Regions from separate parts of the Pseudarthrobacter sp. PH31-O2 genome, predicted to be linked through region 1. Evidence: predicted binding sites of a transcription regulator. Region 1 holds the regulator's gene; the other holds the start of a gene.
What was found. The regulator HrcA, encoded in region 1, represses chaperone genes, less so after heat shock. The targets are predictions, from matches to a motif close to TTNGCACTCGNNNNNNNCGAGTGCNAA.
Positions count from the first base shown of each region.

Region 2: the regulator HrcA is predicted to act here: its motif matches at 2,768-2,794, upstream of groL (chaperonin GroEL).

Region 1 covers NZ_JASIST010000001.1:646,382-652,314, forward strand. Annotated here, with positions in the region: gene hemW (radical SAM family heme chaperone HemW) at 1-794, shown strand, start outside; gene QMG72_RS02920 (DUF4870 domain-containing protein) at 813-1,232, opposite strand; gene QMG72_RS02925 (DUF3097 family protein) at 1,376-2,224, opposite strand; gene hrcA (heat-inducible transcriptional repressor HrcA) at 2,445-3,458, shown strand; gene dnaJ (molecular chaperone DnaJ) at 3,553-4,680, shown strand; gene QMG72_RS02940 (16S rRNA (uracil(1498)-N(3))-methyltransferase) at 4,683-5,462, shown strand; gene QMG72_RS02945 (GerMN domain-containing protein) at 5,505-5,933, opposite strand, start outside.
Region 2 covers NZ_JASIST010000006.1:197,166-203,098, forward strand. Annotated here, with positions in the region: gene QMG72_RS11420 (ribonuclease HI family protein) at 1-799, opposite strand, end outside; gene groL (chaperonin GroEL) at 947-2,584, opposite strand; gene QMG72_RS11430 (ABC transporter substrate-binding protein) at 2,902-4,173, opposite strand; gene QMG72_RS11435 (cold-shock protein) at 4,257-4,463, opposite strand; gene QMG72_RS11440 (LytR C-terminal domain-containing protein) at 4,649-5,269, opposite strand; gene QMG72_RS11445 (DUF3263 domain-containing protein) at 5,350-5,667, opposite strand; gene QMG72_RS11450 (uracil-DNA glycosylase) at 5,762-5,933, shown strand, end outside.

The DNA.
Region 1 (5,933 bases):
TCACCCGGGTGTCGTTCGGCATGCAGTCTGCGGTGCCGCATGTCCTTAAGGTACTGGACCGCACCCACACTCCCAGCCGGGTTCCCCAGGCCGTTCAATGGGCGCGGGAGGCCGGGCTCGCCGTCAGCCTGGACCTGATCTACGGAACGCCGGGGGAGTCGCTGGCCGACTGGCGCTTCTCGCTGGAGACCGCGTTGTCCTATCAGCCTGACCACATCAGCGCCTACGCACTGATCATCGAGGATGGCACGAAGCTTGCCGCGCAAATCCGCCGTGGCGAGGTAGCGGGAATTGACGACGACGACCATGCGGCAAAGTACGAACTGGCCGACGAACTCATCTCCGCCGCTGGACTGTCCTGGTACGAGGTCAGCAACTGGTCCCGCAGCCCGGAACAGGCCTGCCGGCATAATCTCGCCTATTGGCGGGGCGATGACTGGTGGGGAGTCGGCCCGGGCGCTCACTCGCACGTGGGCGGTGTGCGCTGGTGGAACGTGAAGCACCCCACTGCCTACGCCAATCGGATGGGTTCCGGGCTTTCCCCGGCAGCCGGCCGGGAGACCCTTGATTCTGCGACCCGCAACGTCGAGCGCGTGATGCTCGAAGCGCGGCTGAACTCAGGGCTGGACATTGCCAGTCTGGGCGGACTGGGGGATACCGGGCGGCATGCTGTCGCGGGACTCATCGCCGATGGCCTGGTGGAGCCCGTCGCGGCCTTCCACGGCAGCCTCATCCTCACGCTCAAAGGCCGCCTGCTGGCGGACGCAGTGGTCCGCAGGATCCTGCCGGACTAACCCTGCGTGCCCGGGGCCCTATTTGATAAAGCGGAAGTTGAACTCGTAGCGGTGCGGCTGGCCGCGGTTGACGTGGATTCCGGCTGCGACCGAAAAGCAGGTGACGGCGATCCAGATCAGAGTGGCAAGCACGGCGAAAATGTTGCCCACTACCGGGATAAAGACCAGCAGGTTGCACACCACGGCAGCAATTGTCGGGGGAAGCGTGAAATTGAGGGCTTCTTTGGACTCCTGCGCCGTGAACGGTCCGCGGTCCTTGAAGATCAGGTAGATCAGCAACGAGGGCACGCAACCGAGGATGCCGCCGAAATGAGCCAAGGTGGCCCATTGCCGGTCCTCGCCGGCCGTCAGCGGCAGCGCGTTGGCGGGAACGCCATGGTAAGGGGGCCGGCCATAGCCAGCCTTGTCGCCGTTATGCTCGCGTGCTTCATCTGCCACGGTGTTTTCCTTCGGATTGCGGTGGTGCCTTGGTGCCTGGAAATGCCGCTGCTGCGCCGGAAGCGCAACCGCCATACCAAGAATACGTGCTGGTGCGCGCAATCACGGATCGGCCCGCTGGCAGGAATGTCCGGCGGCGGCGTTCAGGGGACGGTCAGGAAGTCGATGACCTCCTCGACCCGGCCCAGCAGGGAGGGTTCGAGGTCAGCGTAGTTGTGGACCGTGCCGAGGAGTTTCTGCCAGCCCAGGCCAATGTCTTCCTTGGTGCTGTGCGGCCAGCCGAACGCGGTCAGGATACCCGTCTTCCAGTCCACACCGCGGGGGATTACCGGCCACTTCTCGATCCCCAGGACCGCGGGCCGGATGGCCTGCCAGACATCGACGTAGGGGTGGCCAACGATCAGGACGTTTCCGGCCGCCCCGGGGGAGGCCATCACGGCCGCCGCGATCCTGGATTCCTTGGAATCGGGCACCAGGTGGTCCACCAGCACACCGAGGCGGCGTCCGGGGCCGGGCCGGAAGGCAGCCACCGCCCCGCTGAGGTCGTCGATGCCATGCAACGGCTCCACGACGATACCCTCGACCCGAAGATCGTCACCCCAGACCTTTTCGACGAGTTCGGCGTCGTGTTTGCCTTCCACCCAGATCCGGCTGGCTTTGGCGATCTGGGCGCGCTGGCCCGCCACGCGGACGGAACCCGAGGCGGTGCGGGCCCCGGCGGCCGCCGCGCTCCCGCGGGGCGCCGGCGGCATCAGCCGGATCGGCTGGCCTTCCAGCAGAAAACCGAAGCCGAGGCGAAAGGACCGGGACTTCCCCCGGCGGTCTTCCAGGGCGACGACGTGCATCCCGCCGGACTTCTCCACCCGGGTCACGGCGCCGACCCAGCCGGACTGCACATCTTCGAGCACCATTCCGCGCTCGACGGCCACTTCGGGTAGTTGGGTTTTGGCGGGCGCGGACAGGTCCTGGGGCCCCCAGTTCTGGTACGACATCGGTTACACACTGCTTTGCGCTCGGTGGGCTGTGCCCCAAAACACCTGCCCCGGGAAGAACGCCCGAAGCGAATTCAATGCTAACAACGCGGCGACTCATATTAGACTGGTTAGCACTTAGGCATGTCGAGTGCTAGCCACTGTGTGCCCGGACACTGTGTGTCCGGCGCGTGCGGCGGGCGGTGGCATCGAATGCGGGACGGTCGACAGGAGGTGGAGCGTGAGCGAACCACGCAAACTCGAAGTGCTGCGCGCCATCGTGGAAGACTACGTCCATTCACGCGAACCCGTGGGATCCAAAGCCCTCGTGGAGCGGCACCACCTCGGCGTGTCCAGTGCCACGATCCGCAACGACATGGCGGCCCTGGAGGACGAGGGGCTCATTACGGCACCGCACACCAGTGCCGGGCGAATCCCGACGGACAAGGGCTACCGGCTTTTTGTGGACCAGATTTCGGCGGTCAAACGGCTTTCGCCGGCCGAACGCCGGGCCATCCAGGCCCTGCTGGAAGGCTCTGAGGACCTCGACGACGTCCTGGACCGGACCGTGCGGCTGCTCTCGCAGCTGACCAACCAGGTCGCCGTTGTGCAGTACCCCCATCTGAGCCGGGCCAAGGTGCGGCACGTCGAATTTGTCCTGCTGGCGCCCCGTAAAGTACTTGCGGTGCTCATCGCGGACACCGGGAAGGTGGAGCAACGCGTCATTGACGTGGGGCACGATCTTTCGGATGAGGCCTTGTCGGAGCTGCGCACGCGGTTCCTCGGCGGCATCTCAGGGACCCCGCTGAACCTCTTGCCGCAGTCGCTGCACTCGGTGATCGGCAACTGCCCGCCCGCGCGTCGCAGCGCCGCCCAGGCGCTGGCCCGCGGCATTGAGGCTCTGGCCGCCAGCAGCCGCGAGGACCGGATGGTCATGGCCGGAACCGCGAACCTGGCCCGGTCAAACGTGGACTTCCCGCTGAGCATCGGCCCCGTGCTGGAAGCCCTGGAGGAACAGGTGGTGATGCTTCGCCTGCTCGGCGACATGGCAGCTGACCCCCGGGGCGTGACGGTGAGCATCGGCAGAGAAAATCCTTACGACGGACTCGCCGAGGCCTCGGTGGTGGCCACCGGCTACGGCCCGGACGCGACGGCGAAAGTCGGAGTGCTGGGCCCCACCCGGATGGATTACCCGACGACCATGGCCGCCGTCCGGGCGGTCGCACGCTACCTTTCCCGGATTCTCGGTCCCTGACGGACCGCGTCCACCCGCAACCGACCGGCCCGCGGGGCCGGCATCAGACTTCGTGCCCCTTAACAGGCAGTACTACCAGGAAGAGATAACAACTTTGAGCAGCCACTACGACGTTCTTGGAGTCTCCCGCGAAGCCACGGGAGAAGAGATCAAGAAGGCTTACCGCAAGCTGGCGCGGACCCTCCACCCGGACGTGAACCCGGGGGACGACGCCTCTGAGCGGTTCAAGGCGGTCACGCACGCCTACGAGGTACTCTCCGATCCGCAGAAGCGCCGGATCTACGACACCACGGGCAACGAAAACGGCAACGCCAACGGCTCCGGCGGCGGCAGCTACTCCGGCCAGGGCTTCGCTTTCCAGGACATTTTCGAGACGTTCTTCGGTGCCGGCGGCCAGGCCGGACCGGCATCCAGGATCCGCCGCGGCCAGGACGCCCTGATCAGCGTCCGGATCGAGCTCCGCGACGCCGTTTTCGGCGTCAACAAGAAGCTCGAAGTCGACACGGCCGTCACCTGTCCCAGCTGTGAGGGTTCCTGCTGCCGCGAAGGCAGCCACCCGGAACGCTGCGACATCTGCGGCGGCAGCGGCCAGGTGCAGCGCGCTGTCCGTTCCATCCTCGGCCAGGTGATGACCACGGCACCCTGCGGTTCCTGCGAGGGCTTCGGTACGGTCATCAAGGATCCCTGCAACGAATGTGCCGGCCAGGGCCGGATTCGCAGCCGTCGGTCCCTGACCGTGAAGGTCCCCGCCGGCGTCGCCACCGGCACCCGCATCCAGCTCTCCGGCCAGGGCGAGGCCGGACCTGCCGGCGGTCCCGCCGGGGACCTCTACGTCGAGATCCGGGTCAAGGAGGACGCCACCTACATTCGCGACGGCGACGACCTGCACGCGAGCCTGAGCATCCCGATGACGGCGGCCGCACTCGGCACCGAACTGACCCTCGACACCTTCGACGGCCAGCAGGAGATTGACGTCAAGGCCGGCACCCAGTCCGGTGAAGTTATGACACTTAGGGGCCTCGGCGTAACCCACCTGCGCGGCTACGGCCGCGGGGACCTGAAGGTTCATCTTCAGGTCGACACCCCCGCCCGGCTCGACGCCGCCCAGGAGGATTTGCTTCGGCAGTTGGCCAAGTTGCGCGGCGAACAGTTCAGCGAAGGGAAGCTTGCCGCGAGCGGCGGGGTCTTCGCCAAGCTGCGGGACCGGTTCGGTAACCTGTAGGCGTGAGTAACCCGGTCTTTTTTACTGCCCCCGGTACCCTGGACGGGCTGGCCCCGGGATCGCTCTTTGTCCTTGACGGTCCGGAGGCGCGCCATGCGGTGACGGTTAAGCGCCTCGGCATCGGGGAGTCCGTTGACATCGCCGACGGCGCCGGAAAGCGTCTCACCGGCGCCGTGGCGGCTGTCGCAGCCGCCGAACTGACGGTGAAGTGCGCCGTCCTTGCCGATGAACCCCGGCCCGGGACCCGGCTGGTCCTGGTCCAGGCCCTCGCGAAAGGCGACCGGGATGAATTGGCCGCCGAGACCGCCACTGAGCTGGGGATCGACGCCGTGGTGCCCTGGCAGGCTGAACGCTCGATTGTCCGCTGGAAGGCGGACCGTGCGGCCAAGGCCCATGCCAAGTGGCAATCGGTGGTTACCGCCGCGGCCAAGCAGGCGCGCCGTGCTTGGATTCCCGAAGTCCGCCCCGCCGTCGACAGCGCCGCACTGCAGGGGGCCGTGGCGGCCGCCGACCTCGCCATCATCTTGCATGAGGACGCCGTGCGTCCGCTGCGGCAGGTGCTGGAGGCCTGGGAAGGTACCGGGGCCACCGGTGGCAGCGCCGGCAGCTACCGGGAGATACTTTTGATTGTGGGACCGGAAGGTGGCATCAGCCCGCGGGAAGTGACACGGCTCTGCGACGCCGGTGCCGTAACAGCCCTGCTCGGCCGGCATGTACTTCGCTCGTCCACGGCCGGGCCCGCCGCGACTGTCCTGGCCAGCGATATTCTGGGCCGCTGGTAGCGCGGCGACGCTCCGGATTGCTGCCCGGCGCTGCGGTGTTGACTACTTGACCGTGAACCCGCGGGTATCAACGTTCAGGTCCTCGGCCGGGTTACTGTCTTCCAGCTGGGATACCCGAACCTCGTAGCGGCCCGGCCCCAAGTTGACCGACAGGCTGAAGGCGCCCGACTGGTCGGCCTCGGCGGCGGCTGTGAGGGTCCCGTTCAGGTATGTTGTCTCGACGCTGCCGTTGACGCGCAGAATCTCCCAGCGAAGCTTTCCGCCCGGGGCGGTGCTGCGGCCGGAGATCTTTACCGCGCCGTCCGCGGCGGTGGTGCCTTCCTGCGGATCAATGATCCAGACGGGAGCGACCATTCCGACGCTGCGCGAGGTCGGGGAGCCCAACCGGACGTGGTTGAAGGCAACGTAGTCGGTGTGCCCGTCCACCAGCACCACCACCTGGATCTGCTGGCCGGAGTCGACCAGTCCGGC
Region 2 (5,933 bases), on a different contig from region 1:
CATCGGGGCGCTCTTGGAGGGACATCATCACGGCGTCCCGCGTCCAGATCCGGCCCGAGCTGCCAATCTCGGTGTAGTCCGGGTGCAGCAGCACTCCCGTGCGTCCGACGTCGGCGCGTGTGTCCGGGCGGAGCAACTCGCGTTCGAGTGCCTCGACGATCGCTTCCGGGCTCGCGTCAATGCCGGGTGCGGGCATTGCGTCCCCGTCGAGCTCGCTGAAGAGGTCCGGTTCGTCAAAAACGGACGCTTCAGCGAGAACGCGCTGCTGGCGGGCCGTCGCCGCTTGCGGCACCGCCCGCCCGGATGTGGGCGGCGCAGCGGCTGCGGTGTTCTCGGAGCCGAACCCGGGCCCCTGACGGACTGCAACACCCTGCTGGTAGGCCGTCGCAGCGGCCCGGGCCCGGTCATCCGCCGCCTCGTTAAGATCATGCCCGGCGTGGCCGCGCACCCATTCGAAGGTGTACTTGCGGCCCACCAGGGCCTGGTCGATTTCCTTGAGCAACTCCACATTCATCACCGGCTTGCCGTCGGCTTTGCGCCAGCCCTTGCGCTTCCATCCTGGCATCCACTTGGTGACGGAATTGATGACGTACTGGCTGTCGCAGAGGATGTGCAGGTCCTCGCCGGACAGGTGCGCGGTCGAGCGCACCAGGTCCAGCACTGCCATAAGCTCGCCCATGTTGTTGGTGCCGTGCGGCCATCCCCCGGCCCGCCAGCAGTCATCGTCCACGTACCAGGCCCACCCGGCCGGGCCGGGATTTCCTAAAGCCGAACCGTCGGCTGCCGCTGTAATTGTCACTGCACCATCCTGCCAGACCCGCACCGCCGTCGGCGCCCCCGCCGGGGTGGTTGGCACTCACGCCGACGGCGGCCCCGCCCGAAGGAGGGACCGCCGTCGTTATACGCACATTTCAGGGCCGAGGTTCCGGCCCCGGCAGCCGGTTGGTTAGAAACCGCCCATGCCGCCCATGCCGCCCATGTCGTCGCCGCCACCCATGGCCGGAGCGTTCTTCTCCGGCTTGTCGGCCACAACGGCCTCGGTGGTGAGGAACAGGCCGGCAATGGATGCCGCGTTCTGCAGTGCAGAGCGGGTGACCTTGACCGGGTCGTTGATGCCGGCAGCCAGCAGGTCGACGTATTCGCCGGTTGCAGCGTTCAGGCCGTGGCCTGCGGGCAGGCCGCGGACCTTGTCGACCACAACGCCGGGCTCGAGGCCGGCGTTGAAGGCGATCTGCTTCAGCGGAGCGTCGATGGCAACGCGGACGATGTTCGCGCCCGTTGCTTCATCACCCGTGAGGTTCAGGTTGGCGAAAGCCTTGAGGCCAGCCTGGATCAGGGCAACACCACCGCCGGCGACGATGCCCTCTTCAACAGCAGCCTTCGCGTTGCGGACAGCGTCCTCGATGCGGTGCTTGCGTTCCTTGAGCTCGACCTCGGTTGCGGCACCGGCCTTGATGACTGCAACGCCGCCGGCCAGCTTGGCCAGGCGTTCCTGCAGCTTCTCGCGGTCGTAGTCCGAATCGGAGTTCTCGATCTCGGAACGGATCTGGGAGACGCGGCCGGCGATCTGGTCGGCGTCGCCTGCCCCCTCGACGATGGTGGTCTCGTCCTTGGTCACAGTGACCTTGCGGGCGCGGCCCAGGAGTTCGAGTCCGGCGGTCTCAAGCTTGAGGCCGACTTCCTCGGAGATGACCTGGCCGCCGGTGAGGATGGCGATGTCGGCGAGCTGCGCCTTGCGGCGGTCACCGAAGCCCGGAGCCTTGACGGCAACGGACTTGAAGGTGCCACGGATCTTGTTGACGATCAGGGTGGCCAGGGCCTCGCCCTCGATGTCTTCGGCAATGATCAGCAGCGGCTTGGAGGACTGCATGACCTTTTCGAGGACAGCAACCAGTTCCTTGACGTTGGAGATCTTGGAGTTGACGATCAGGATGTAGGGATCCTCGAGGACCGTTTCCTGGCGCTCAGCGTCGGTGACGAAGTAAGCGGAGATGTAGCCCTTATCAAAGCGCATGCCTTCGGTGAGCTCCAGCTCCAGGCCGAAGGTGTTCGACTCCTCGACGGTGATGACGCCTTCCTTGCCGACCTTATCCAGGGCCTCGGCAATCAGGGCGCCAATCTCGTTGTCACCGGCAGAGATGGACGCGGTGGCGGCAATCTCTTCCTTGGTTTCGATTTCCTTGGCGGAGGCCAGGAGCTCGCGGGTGACGGCTTCAACAGCCTTTTCGATGCCGCGCTTGAGGGACAGGGGGTCAGCTCCGGCCGCGACGTTGCGCAGGCCTTCCTTGACCAGGGCCTGAGCCAACACGGTAGCGGTGGTGGTTCCGTCGCCAGCGACGTCATCCGTCTTCTTGGCAACTTCCTTGACCAGCTCGGCGCCGATCTTTTCGTAAGGATCGTCCAGCTCGATCTCCTTGGCGATGGAAACACCATCGTTGGTGATCGTGGGGGCGCCCCACTTCTTTTCGAGGACGACGTTGCGTCCACGCGGGCCGAGGGTGACCTTGACGGCGTCGGCGAGGATGTTCAGGCCCCGCTCAAGACCGCGGCGTGCCTCTTCATCAAATGCAATGATCTTGGCCATAACGGCAGTAGTCCTTTCGGGACAGTCGTTAAGAATGAACCTATGCTGCGGTGCCCGCGACGGACGATCCTTGCCCGGCGGCCTCTGTATGCCGCCAGGCCAGGGATCTCACCCCAACCAGGTATTTCTCTCGCTCCCGGCTCGGCCGCCTCAACTCCGCAGCCGGTCGAACCGGGCGTCGTTTTAGCAGTCAATGCGCAGGAGTGCTAACTCAATAATTAGCACTCCCCCGGGGAGAGTGCAAGCAGTAGGCGCGCCGAAAAGCTGCTGTCGGCCAACTGGCACCGTTCCGGAACGACGCAATACGCTACGGGCGATCACTTCCCGCTGCTGCCCGCCGTTTCGCTGCCGCTCATGGTTGCCGTGTTGTCCGGTCCGTAGGTGTAGAGAACGTAGTTTGCGGAGCTGACGTCACCGTGGGCATCGAAAGTGACCCGCCCGGATTGGCCGTCGTAGTCGGGACGCTTGCCGGCCCGCAGAGTGTCGAGGCATTCCTGGTAGCTCTTGCACACCTCGGCCGCGCCCGAAGGCCCGGTGCCGCCGGACGTCTCGGCGCTGCCGCCTGAGACCGCCACGAGACCGGCGGCGATGGAGGTGCCGGCGTCATCCTGCGCCGCTGCGGCGGCGATGGCGGCGAGGTTCACGGCGTCGTACGCCTCCGCGGCAAACGCCATGTCCTTCAACCCGGGATCCACGGAGACCAGCTCGCCCTGGAATTTTGCGGAGGCGAAAGTTCCCGGCAGGATCCCGCGGGCACCGTCGAGGGCGCTGGAGCCGAGTCCTGAACCGTACTGGTTGACCGCCCCGTCGGCGAGGATGAGCTTCTTTCCGGCAACTCCGGCGTTGTTCAGCTCGGCGATGGCGCCTTGGGCGGCTGCGCGGGAAATCAGCACGACGGCATCTGGAGCCGCGGCCTTGACGGCAGCCGCCGCCTGCTGCGCCTGTCCCGGGGCGAACCCGACGACGGCGGCGGTCCCGAGGCCGGACGCCTTGGCCGCGGCTGCCACAGCGTTGGATACATCCTTTCCGTAGCTGCCTTCTTCGTACACCACGCCGATGGTTGCGGCGCCACCGTCCTTGGCGAGCTTAACGAGGACGGGCGCCTGTGCGATGTCGGCCGCCGAAGTCCGGAAATAGAAGCCCTTACTTGGATAACTGCTGAGGCCGCTGGCGGAATTTGCTGGTGAAATCACGGCAATCCTGGCAGCGGACAGGACATCGATGGCGGCCGGCGCCCTGCTGGAATCCGTTGGACCGATAACCACGTCGGCTTTGGCGGCAACCAGCGCCTTGGCCTGCGCTGCCGTGTCAACACTGATTGTTGCCGGCAGCAGTTCCACCGGTTTGCCCTTGTGCCCGCCGGCGGCATTGATCTCCCTGACGGCCAGTTGCGCCGCCGCCAGTTGGGGGGCGTTAAGGAAATTCTGCGCCCCAGTATTGTCCAGGATCAACCCGATGCGCAGGGTGCCGTCACCGCTCGCTTCTGCCGGCTCAACGCGGGCGCCCCCGGCCGGGCCCAGGCAGGCGGTGGTGGTCAACGCGGCCACAGCAGCCACCACGGCCGCTCGTCCCAGCCGCAGCGGGGCCATCCGGCGGGCGACAGTGCCGGCGTCGGTCCGTCGAGCGGACACATCGTGGCCTGGGCCGCTGGACGCCTGCGGTGCGGTGTCCGTCACGGGGCGGGCCTGACGCTTTCGGCCTGCGGGCCCTTCTCGCCCTCGCCGACTTCGAGCTCCACACGCTGGCCCTCCGCCAGGGAACGCTGGCCGTCCCCCGCAAGGGCAGACCAGTGCACAAAGACGTCTGCGCCGGAGCTGTCTACGGTGATAAAGCCGTAGCCCTTGTCGGCGTTAAACCACTTGACGGTTCCCAATGCCATGGTGTCCACACTTTCAGTTGCCCAGCGGGCGCCCCAGCATCCGCCGGGCCGCGGAGTGCTAAAAACTAAGTCCGCAAGTACTGTACCCGCAGCTTTATGCTGCCGCGCAGCCCTGGGGCGCCACTGCCGGTCAATAGTTATTTAGGCGTAACCGGAACAGCTAGCTAAGGCGCAAGCGGACCGGGTTACGCGAATCCGGGCGCCAGGACAACAACGAGTGGCAGCTGGAATTCGGCGGAATCCACCACGCTTGGGATGCCCAGGAGTTGGCCAAGGGCCTCGGCATTGTCCTTCTGCCCGACCCCGTTGTAGAAGACCACCGAGCGCTGCTGCGGCAATCCGCCCCAGTTTCCGAGCGCGCCGACAGTCCAGCCGGCGGTGGTAACGGTTCCGCCCACCCGGTTCGCCAGCCCTGCCGTGGCGGTGCCGTTGAAGATGGCCACGGGCTGGGTCTTGTCGATGGCTGCGGCCGAGGTGGTGGCTGCGGGAGTCGCAGCCGGCGACTCGCTGGCCGGCGGGCTGGACGGGCTGGAAGGGGCTTCGCTGGAGGTCGCAGGGGCGGCAGATGCAGCGGCGCTGCTGCCGCTCTGCCCGGCCGCTGCCTGCGTGCTGTCGGCAGCGGAGGAGAAGCCGATCTTCGGCAGAAAAATGAACGCGACGAGGCCAATGGCCAAGGCCGCGGCACCGGCGCCCAGGATCGGGCCCAGGCGGCGGCGGTGGCGTGATTCGGCGACCGTCCGATGGACACCTTGGCGTGCGGAGGTCTCCGGGACCCGATCGAATTCATCCCGAGCGTATTTGGTCATGGTAAAACAATGTCCTTGCTGATTTCTGACGAACCGGCCGCGCTTGCTGGCGCGCAGCAATGTGCGCATCCGGCTGTGCTTTACGCGTCTGAGCCCAAGCGGCGGGCAGTGCGCGCACGTTGGCGTGACGTACGTAGTCTACGCAGTCTCTTTACCAACATCGGATCATGGGCCAGTGCATCCTCGGTGTCGATAAGGGCATTGAGGATCTGGTAATAGTGCGTGGCGGACAGATCGAAGAGTTCGCGGATGGCTTGTTCTTTGGCGCCGGCGTATTTCCACCACTGCCGTTCCAACGCCAGCATTTGCTGGTCCCGGCTGCTCAGTGGCGACTCCGGGTTGATCCCGGCGACAGGAGATTCCGCCGTCGAAAGGTGCTCTTGTGCTTGTTCGGCCACGACACGCTCCCTGGCTGGATCCGATGAAAAGTCTCCCCCCATGCTACGGGCGAATAACACCCTTGTCATTTGCCGGCCTGCAAGAATGGGCTCTGTGCATGACTCCGACTTCCCTGCCTCCGATGCCCTTTTCGAGCTGGAGCCCCCAGCGGGCCAGGCCGCGGGTTTCAGTGAGTTGGCCCGCCTGCCCCTGGATGAGCTCGTCGCCGACGACTGGGCTGAGGCACTGGCCCCGGTCGAGGGACAATTGCGGGACGTCCTGGCCT